Regions from separate parts of the Heyndrickxia sp. FW510-T9 genome, predicted to be linked through region 2. Evidence: riboswitches for the same ligand, from Rfam matches in the RefSeq annotation. Region 2 holds a riboswitch; the other holds the start of a gene.

Evidence for each region. Region 2 has a riboswitch for preQ1 ahead of AC3WJF_RS22865 (QueT transporter family protein). Riboswitches for the same ligand answer to the same signal wherever they lie in the genome.
Region 1: another riboswitch for preQ1. It lies ahead of queC (7-cyano-7-deazaguanine synthase QueC); the one in region 2 lies ahead of AC3WJF_RS22865 (QueT transporter family protein).

Annotation. Positions count from the first base shown of each region.
Region 1 is NZ_JBYSWK010000003.1:99,999-104,854, reverse strand. Features, by position in the region: gene folE (GTP cyclohydrolase I) at 1-45, opposite strand, end outside; gene queE (7-carboxy-7-deazaguanine synthase QueE) at 49-768, opposite strand; gene queD (6-carboxytetrahydropterin synthase QueD) at 761-1,201, opposite strand; gene queC (7-cyano-7-deazaguanine synthase QueC) at 1,221-1,877, opposite strand; PreQ1 riboswitch class I at 1,933-1,975, opposite strand; gene AC3WJF_RS02815 (hypothetical protein) at 2,536-3,093, shown strand; partial or broken gene AC3WJF_RS02810 (7-cyano-7-deazaguanine synthase) at 3,109-3,204, opposite strand; partial or broken gene AC3WJF_RS02805 (recombinase family protein) at 3,501-3,720, opposite strand; gene AC3WJF_RS02800 (hypothetical protein) at 4,608-4,856, opposite strand, start outside.
Region 2 is NZ_JBYSWK010000095.1:300-5,155, reverse strand. Features, by position in the region: gene AC3WJF_RS22885 (MerR family transcriptional regulator) at 1-314, shown strand, start outside; gene AC3WJF_RS22880 (VC0807 family protein) at 324-971, shown strand; gene AC3WJF_RS22875 (MerR family transcriptional regulator) at 1,389-2,153, opposite strand; gene AC3WJF_RS22870 (PaaI family thioesterase) at 2,317-2,772, shown strand; PreQ1 riboswitch class I at 2,838-2,882, shown strand; gene AC3WJF_RS22865 (QueT transporter family protein) at 2,891-3,382, shown strand; gene AC3WJF_RS22860 (MFS transporter) at 3,436-4,632, opposite strand; gene AC3WJF_RS22855 (MarR family winged helix-turn-helix transcriptional regulator) at 4,651-4,856, opposite strand, start outside.

The DNA of each region.
Region 1 (4,856 bases), on a different contig from region 2:
CTCTATATCAATATCTTTATTTTCTACTACGTTTATATGATTCATCGTTTATACACCCCGCTTATTTGCCCAGACTAATGCGTGTAGTTGCGGTAAAGCTCGTACATTATTCATTTCAGGATCTTCTGTCACTTTACTCCATAGCCAATCAAGAGAATTTAGTAATCTTGATGAAATATCCCCTGATTCATAAGGATCTTTATTCCCTACTGATAAATAAAAATCAATAGCTGGATATCGTTTATGGACCATTCTTGCATATTCAAAATCCTCATCATTAAAGACAACGACTTTTAGACTCATTTTTTTTCTATCCAAGTTTTCTATAATGCTATCTAAAACATCAAAGTCCGTATTCATCCCGCTACTAGGAGGTTTCGGGCTAATCGTTAAATCATCCACAAGTGTAAACCAATCTTGCCAACGGCTTCCTTGTGTTTCTAACCCCACTTTTATATCTTGCTCATGAAACAGTTGGATTAACTCCATCATCGGTTTTCCAATTAAAGCTGGATTTCCACCACTTATAGTAACGTGATTAAAATTTTGTTTTCCAAGATGCCTTAATTCATGAAAAATTTCAGATGGCGTTAGTAATCTAATCTTATCCTTTTCTGATCCATCCCATGTGAAAGCAGAATCACACCAAGAACATCGATAATCACACCCTGCCGTCCGAACAAACATCGTTTTTTTGCCTATTACCATTCCTTCTCCTTGAATCGTCGGACCAAATATTTCAATAACAGGAATTTTACTACTACTCATGCTTACCGTTCCCTTCGTTCAATTTGGGCCTATAAATCACATAGGACGTTGGTGTTTCTCGGACTAATACTTGTAGACATATTGGTTTATTCGATAATGTATCTAAATAATTTGCAACCAACTCATAAATGGTTTGGGCAACTACCTCTGTTGAAGGAGGCAACTTTTCAAATTCGGGAAAGTCATTTAAAACTTTATGATCATATCTCCCGTGTACTAATTTCTTTAAATCGCTAAAATTCACCAACATTCCCATTTCATCTAGTACATCCCCAGCAATCGTTAAATTAACAAAATAAGTGTGCCCATGAGTAAAAGAACACTTTCCTGCCTTCTCATTTGGAATGAAATGAGCAGTTGAGAAATCCATATCTTTATTTAATTCAAATTGATATGGGTGTGGAGCTGGTTGTGGGTAAAATTGTTGTAACATATGGTTATCTCCTTTACTATTAATTTCTAATTTTTAAATACTCATCTAGACCATTTTTTCTCAAATGACATGCTGGACACTCTCCACAACCATCTGCAATGATCCCGTTATAGCATGTTAAAGTTTTTTCACGTACAAAATCAAAAGCTTGAAGTTTATCTGCCAATTCCCATGTTTCACACTTATCCAACCACATTAATGGGGTATGAATCACAAAGTCCTGATCCATGGATAGATTTATCGTTACATTTAAAGACTTAACAAAAACATCTCTGCAATCTGGGTATCCACTAAAATCTGTCTCACAAACCCCTGTTATAATGTGTTTAGCACCAACTTGGCTAGCTAGAACTCCCGCAAATGACATAAATAACAGATTCCTACCTGGAACAAAGGTGGATGGAAGATTGCCGTTCTCCCCATCTTTCACTTGAATATCCTCTCTGGTTAATGCATTCGGAGCCAGTTGATTTAATAGTGACATATCTAAAATATGGTGCTTAACACCAAGCTCATTCGCAATATTTTTAGCACACTCAATTTCTAATTTGTGCCTTTGATTATAATTGAAAGTTACAGCAACGACCTCTTCAAATCGTTCCATTGCCCAAAATAAACAAGTGGTACTATCTTGGCCACCGCTAAATACTACAACTGCTTTTTCTTTCTTCTTCATCTTATAACTCTCCTTTTTGAACAGAAAAACAGGACTACTAAAGAAAGCAGTCCTGTTTTCCTTAGTTTTTTTAAGAGGGTAGCTAGAACCTCTACCGCTTTAAGCGGATTTTTATATAAATGACTTTTTCATTATACAGGAAGTTTAACATTTTTACATTAGAAAATCGACATAATTAGACATCAACAAAAAAGTCCATTTTATCTTCGAATTAGTGGTGTGGAAACGATTTGAGGATTGAGTGTTCAATAAATGGAACCTGCTTTCAGGTTTGGTTTTTATCTTTGCGGCATCTTCATTGCAAGTAAAAAGGAATCGCGAAATAAAGTTAATAGGAAAAAGCTAAATCGTTTAGAGATTCATTTTTAATATTAGGTTCTGTAAAACTTTTATGCTGATTAGTGCTTTCGTTACTAGAACTATCGACAAATAAAAACCAAGCAAGGTAATTATTAACGGGTTTACTTTTGAAGTGCAAAACGATAAATCGCAGTTCAGAGCTTGGATTCCAAGCTCTTTTAATTTTGAGTATAAATATATCTAAGAAACCGCAGAATTAAGTGGGAATATTCATAAATTTCATGTAATTGTGGTATCTTCTAGATGTAAAAGTGTTATAATATAAATGTAAGTAAATTTTTGGAAAGTGGTGAGGAAAATGTCTATTGAACACAATATTGATTATTATTCAGACTTTGGAAATGCGATATTGAATAGCGCAGTACTGGTTTCAATTGATTTGAACAATACTAATTATCCAAAAAGAGCTTTGAGAAAAACAAATTGGCTCTTAACGTTGAATGAATCAGGGCTTGAATTTTCGGACAAAAGGAACGGAAATCATCTTTTGACAATTAATATGGATATGATTAATCAAGTAGAAATTGGACTTGCACAAACTTTTCTTGGAGCACCAGGAATATTTTTTCCGAATACAGTATTATTGAGTCGCATAAAAGTTGATTACAATGACGGTGACCAAATACTTGTTTTGTGTGAATCAGTAGAAATACTGCCTAAACTTTTCGATTATGTTCAAAAGGTAAAGCTCAATTTTACAGATTTGCTTGATGTTCAGAATGAAGTAAATAAAATTACTGTGAGTGAAGTAAAAGAATTTCTGACAAAAAATTATCAAAATTTATTAAAGAAGTCAGATCATAAAGCCGAAGAATTTCTTTATCAAAACATGAAGTCTGTTTCATTTAAAGAATAAAAATTTTTTCATTTGTTTTAAGTGAAAAAATCGCTCCATTGCCCAAAATAAACAAGTGGTACTATCTTGGCCACCGCTAAATACAACAACTGCTTTTTCTTTCTTCTTCATCTTATAACTTTCCCTTTTGAACAGAAAAACAGGACTACTAAAGAAAGCAGTTCTGTTTTCCTTAGTTTTTTTAAGAAGGTAGCTAGAACCTCTACCGCTTTTTGCGGATTTTTATTGAATTGACTTTTTAATTTATACAGGAAGTTTAACATTTTTACATAAGGAAATCGACATAATTAGACATCTACAAATTAAACCAATATATCTTCCAATTAGGTATGCGGAAACGATTTGAGGATTATGGGGCCACATGTGTATAGATTTCTAATTCCTTATTAAGTATTTTTTTCTTCCACCTAGTTTAATTTTCGATAAAACGCTGCCTGACTCCCCCCTGTTATTGTACAGATTTCTTTCACGGTTTTATCTGTTGTATATCGTTATTTAATGGCATAATTCATACCTGGATGCTTTTCTATGTATTTTTTTCATCCTTCCTCTATATTTTCCCTTTCACTTGGACAATTTAATTTCAGAACGTTACTTCTCCTTGATCATTTCCCAATCCAGTTCACTAATTTTTTTTGAGTTATTCGATTTGGGTAATGAGGTTTTTATCTTGTGAACTTACTTGGGCATAACCTAAATATCATATTTTGTACTTTTTTAATATGATAGGTGATATTGTGAGTCTATTAACTTATCACTTAAGGAGTTATTTTACACTATGAGTAAATATAAAAAAGCCCATTTTCTCCGCAATAAAATTGGAGAAATTGGACTTTATCATTGCCCCGGAAAGCGTCCGATTGCTGAATATCGTTATTTATGTAAAGCCCCCTAAACTTCGCATTTATTCGATAAAAAGATTACCTTTATGAAAAAAAAATCTTAAGTAGTTCACTTTCATTGACCGATATACTATTCTTTAAATCTTTTGTTCTCAATACAAACTCTTTTACTCCTATAAATTCTGATTCGGCGATCAAGTAAAATTGTGTTCCTTTTTTATATCCATTGAATTTCCTTTTAAGTGTATATAACTTCATTGATAACCTCTAATAGTAAATTAAAATGATTTTTGTTTGTGTTTTTTAGGATCTCTTCGCAAATTTTGTTGCGCTCTTTACTATTTGTGTAAATTTGGACATATCGAGTTCGAATCAGATGCCCTTCAGAAAAAAATAAAACTATTAAATAGAGGTTCGATAAACAGCAATCATTGCGGATACAGCCTTTTTTATATACGGAATTATACCATTAATAATAGTTAAGGAATCGTAAATCTTTCTTCAATTAAACTTCCTGCTCTGTTAGGTTGAAGTTAAAATCTCCTCAAATCTTTATTATTTGATTATATACAAGGTCTTCAAGTTATTATTTGTTCCAAAACTGGTCCATTGAGAACATCTAAAATACTTCCACACTTAGGTATCACCTCTCGATAAATATCCTCTTTTTTTTTACTTAGTATCACCAAGCAAATTATAAATATAGTTATAATCAAACTTAGAACCTACAATTTTATAATATCCTTCTCCTTTGAACCTAGGTATAAAAGAACTAATATAAAGAACAGTAGGGTTGTCTGTATATAGATCATCGATAAATATCTCTCTTGATTGGTCAAACTCTAACATTCCTGTTAAATAGGTTCCATTGCCTTTCTTGGGAGGTAAGGTTAGTTTATTATTATTCTTCAAAGGTAATAA
Region 2 (4,856 bases):
AAAAAGAACAAAATGTACTTAAAAAGCTTCCTGTAATTGGAGACAACAATGAAATGGTGGATCTTATAGTAGAGCTCATCAGTGATGTTCGAAAAAATATACATGTAAGCCCAAAATCAGTAGAAGCTCAGGATTTGGCAAGACGCTGGATTGACTTAGTTGATTCTATGTTTAAAGGTAATTTCAACTTAGCAGGAAAAGTATGGAAGCTCAGTAATGAAGAAAATAAGAATATAGGATTCTACAAATTTGATAAAGAGATTGTTACTTTCATTGAGCAAGCAATCGCACACTTATATCAAAATAATGAATAAGGAGTGGCCATGAAAAAACAAGTCGTCTCATTTGACATATTATTTTATATCGTAGTTCCAATGCTTATTTGGAATTGTGGGAAAGAAATAATCGGTGATTATTTTGCGATGCTATTATCAACAGTTCCGGGGTTTATTTACACAATATATATTTTCTTTAAGGTGCGTCAATTTAATTTAACAGGATTATATGCGATTTGTTCCTTATTTATTAGCACCAGTGTTGATTTATTGTCTGGATCCGCTGAAAAAATGTTATGGAACCAAGTTTATACAGGATTGGTTTTTGCTATGATATTCCTACTTTCGGTTTTCATAAAAAAACCTTTAGCACTTTATTTTTCAGTTGATTTTGCTGCACTATCCGGACAACCGCGGAAAAACAGTCTCGCCTTATTTTCTGTAAAAGCGAACTTTGTGTTATTTCAATGGCTCACATTAGTGTTTTTCGTGCGCGGTCTTTTTCTTAGCTCGCTTAAAGCATGGCTGCTACATGCATATGGGGTAAATTCCTATAGTAGCATGCTTATATACACACAAATATCTAGCAGGATATTTGTAGGTTTCATCACATTAGGTTACATAATTATTAATAAGAAGATTAATAATTTCATAAAAACGAATGATTTTGATTTTCCGGTTAAGGTTGGTCAATGATTTTGAGCAAACTTGCTTACGGGATATTTGGGAATTTGGCACTAGTGTACTTATATAGTTTCTGATTACATGCTCTAATCACTATATCGAATAAGGTTCCCGCTCTATTGTTACCGCATTTTTGCATTCTCTTTTTTTTAAAACTCAATTCTATCACTATTGTTCCCACTTTCACCGTACCCTCTTCTTTTCAGGAACGATTCTATTACTATTGTTCCCACTTTCCATGCACTCTCTTCCTTTCGGGCACGATTCTTCTACTATTGTTACCGGGATTCCCTTTGTCTCTTCTATTCGGGAACGATTCTGTCTTTATCGTCTCTGTTTTCCCAACACAATCCGATTTTTTGCACGTTCCCTGACTCGCTTATAATTTCCTAGAGAAAAAAGCGATTGGGACCCAATCGCTTAATCAATTTACTTTTTCATACCAGTATAAACATGAATCGCATCTCGCAAAAATTCCGCCGCCCCCGGTTGCACTTTATCATAATATGCAGCAAACCTTTCATCACCCACATACATTTGAGCTAGACCAGCATGAGCTTCTTTACTATAGCTAGACCAGGTGTAGCTCAACCATTTACGATGTAATTCCGCGGTTTTCTGTGCTAATTCGCTTGCAGGATCTCCGGTTTCCATCGCTTCCTTTAACGTCACAAGAACTTCCACACCCAATTTTTCCAATTCTTTATATTGTTCTGCAGTCAAACCTTTGATTTTCTGGTTGGATTTATCTACTTGTTCATCTCCGTAGTTTGCTCTGATTTCCGCTCCATATTTCTTTTCATTGTCATCTATCAACTTTTGCTTAAATCCTTCAAATTTTTCTTTGTCAGACATGATCATTCTCCCTTCCGTTACTGCTATTGTTTTATCTACATTTGCAATTAATTCTTCCAGTTGCTCACGCTTTGCCAGAAGCTTTTCACGATGTTCCTTCAATGCATTGGTACGATCGAATGACGGATCTGTCATGATATTTTTGATATTCTCCAAGTTGACTCCTAATTCTCTATAGAAAAGAATCTGCTGGAGACGATCAACTTCCCCGGGACCATAGATTCGATATCCGGATGAATTAATTCTAGCCGGCTTAAGAATTCCAATTTCATCGTAATATCGTAGTGTTCTCGTGCTGACTCCCGCTATTTTCCCTAGTTTTTGCACTGTGTACTCCACGTGTTATCCCTCCTGACAACATCAATATACACCTTTACGTAACGTCAATGTAAATAGGTTTAATGAAAAAAGTTATTTAGATGAAAATCATTAGCTCATTAATATCGAAAATTCAAAATAGTATATAATTACCTTATCACAGGAATGATTGGGAGGAATCATATTGAAACGAGATGTTAATGAAAAAGAGCTGCATCATCAGTATAAGGATGAAATTTTTCAAATCTTGAAAAGTGAACCATATGCACAGTTTTTGGGGATTGAATTAGTCGAAATGGGCGAAGGTATGGCGATTGCAGAGCTTGATGTAGCGGATCATATGGTAAATGCTCACGGAACGGTGCATGGAGCGATTATTTTTGCCATTGCTGATTTTGTGTTTGCTGTTGCCTGTAATTCTTACGGAAAAACATCTGTGGGTCTTTCCACTACCGTTAATTTTATGGCACCAGGTAATAAAGGTTCTCGGTTAAAAGCAATTGCCATGGAAGAGAAAAGAAACCATCGAACTGCTTGGTATAACATTAAAGTAGAAAGTGACGGGGAGTTGATTGCTACGATGGAAGCATTAGCATATCGTAAAGACCATTATTTTGTTCCAGTTGACAAGGAAAGATAGTACTTTTGGAAGAAAAATCAATTGACTAGATGATAAAATTTGCCTATCATTATACTTTGTGTATGTAATACGTGGTTCGAAACCATCCCACGATAAAAAACTAAGGAGAGAATTTCATATGAAAGTAAAAACGCTTGTCGGGAACGGAATTGTTGCAGCCTTGTACATTGCCGTTTCATTTTTTATTCAACCACTTGCATTTGGAGCTATCCAATTTCGTTTTTCCGAAATGTTCAATCATTTAGTTGTATTTAATAAGAAATTTATTTATGGTGTTTTATTAGGTGTATTTCTTACAAATCTATTTTTTTCACCAACGCGTGCCTATGATCTTGTTTTCGGTTTTGGTCAATCCGTAATTTCATTATTGATTACCATTTTCGTATGCCGTTTTATAAAAAATGTTTGGACTCGGATGATTGTGAACACAATTGTATTTACTATTACGATGTTCTTGATTGCAATAGAGCTACATTTAGCCTTACACTGGCCATTTTTATATACATGGCTTACAACCGCAATTGGAGAATTTGCAGTAATGGCAATAGGTGCACCAATTATGTATATGTTAAACAAACGCATACACTTTGAAAAAAAGAGTTTAATATAAGTGGTGTCAGGCATCAAAGCAAAAATCGGTAGCAAAAAGCTACCGATTTTTTTTTACATATTTTGAGTAGCTGGTACCATGTCCATGCTTCTTTTTCTACCAAAAAGGAGTGTATAGACGATGAGTAATGCCACTAAACATATAATAGAAAAACCGTAGATAAAATGATAGTCAGTATAGGTAGCTAATATGCCGAGACCTGTTGAACCGACAGCCATTCCTAAGTCCATTGAGGAGAAGAACATAGCATTTGCAGTACTTTGCTTCTCTTTCGTCACAAGGCTGACAGCAATAGCTTGAAGGGCTGGTGTGACGGTTCCATACGCAATTCCATAGAAAAAGCCTGCTAGTAGGAGTGACCAAGAGCTATGTGTAACCGATAAAAGGAATAATCCGATAATCCCACAAATGGTTGCAGGATAAATGATTAGTTTATGGCCTAACGTATCAAACAAGCGGCCGGATAAAGGGCGAGCAACAATCATGATAATGGCCATCACTAAAAAGAATAATGATACGGATCCACTGATATTCTCCTCTTTACCAAGCTCTCTTAAGAAACTGATGACACCACTTAATGTAATCGTAAAAAAGGCCGTTAATATACAAGGAATAAATACGGTTTTATCAAAGGCATATTTTTTGAATGCACCTTTTTCTTTCTCCACTCTTTTTGATGCTGATGATTGCGGCTGCTTGATAAAAAAGCTGAAAACTAATGTAATAACCGCTAATAAAACAGAAATTATCAATAATAAATTAAAGGAATAATATTGCAAAACGGCTAGTCCCAACATCGGTCCCATACTTGTTCCAACACTTGTTGCTAAACCGTAATAGCCGATTCCTTCTCCAAGCTTCTTTTTTGGAATAATATTCGTTGCCATTGTGGCAAGAATAGTAGTCATAATCCCAAAACCAATCCCGTGAAAAATTCTAAGTAAAATTAAATAACCAATCGAATCCTGACCGTAACTAAGTCCAACGGTTATTGCTACAAAGGCAAATGAAAAAATACTCATCATTTTCACATTAACCTGATGCATTAAATATCCGATGAGAGGTCGTGTAATTATCGCTGCCAACATGAAGACAGTCGTCATTAATCCCCCTTGCGTCGGATTTTGTTTCACTTCAGTAATAAATGCCGGATATCCTGCTGTAAGCAATTGTAAACATAGAAAAAATAAAAAAGCCATCACGACAATGGCTACAAATTGTTTTGTCCACAACTTAGATGTTTTGTTCATTTCCATAATTCCTTCTTTCTAGTTGTTTTCTTTCTCTAGTAGCAAATCGATATTCCTTTCAAGTGTGAGTAATACTTCTTGATAAATAGCAAGTGATTTTTCATCAATGCCATTAACTATTTTTGTAAAAATGTCTTCTATAAATGGAGCTACTTCCATACAAAGATTGGTTCCTTTTTCTGTAATAGTAATCAAGAAGGAACGTCTGTCTGCTGGATTTGCAA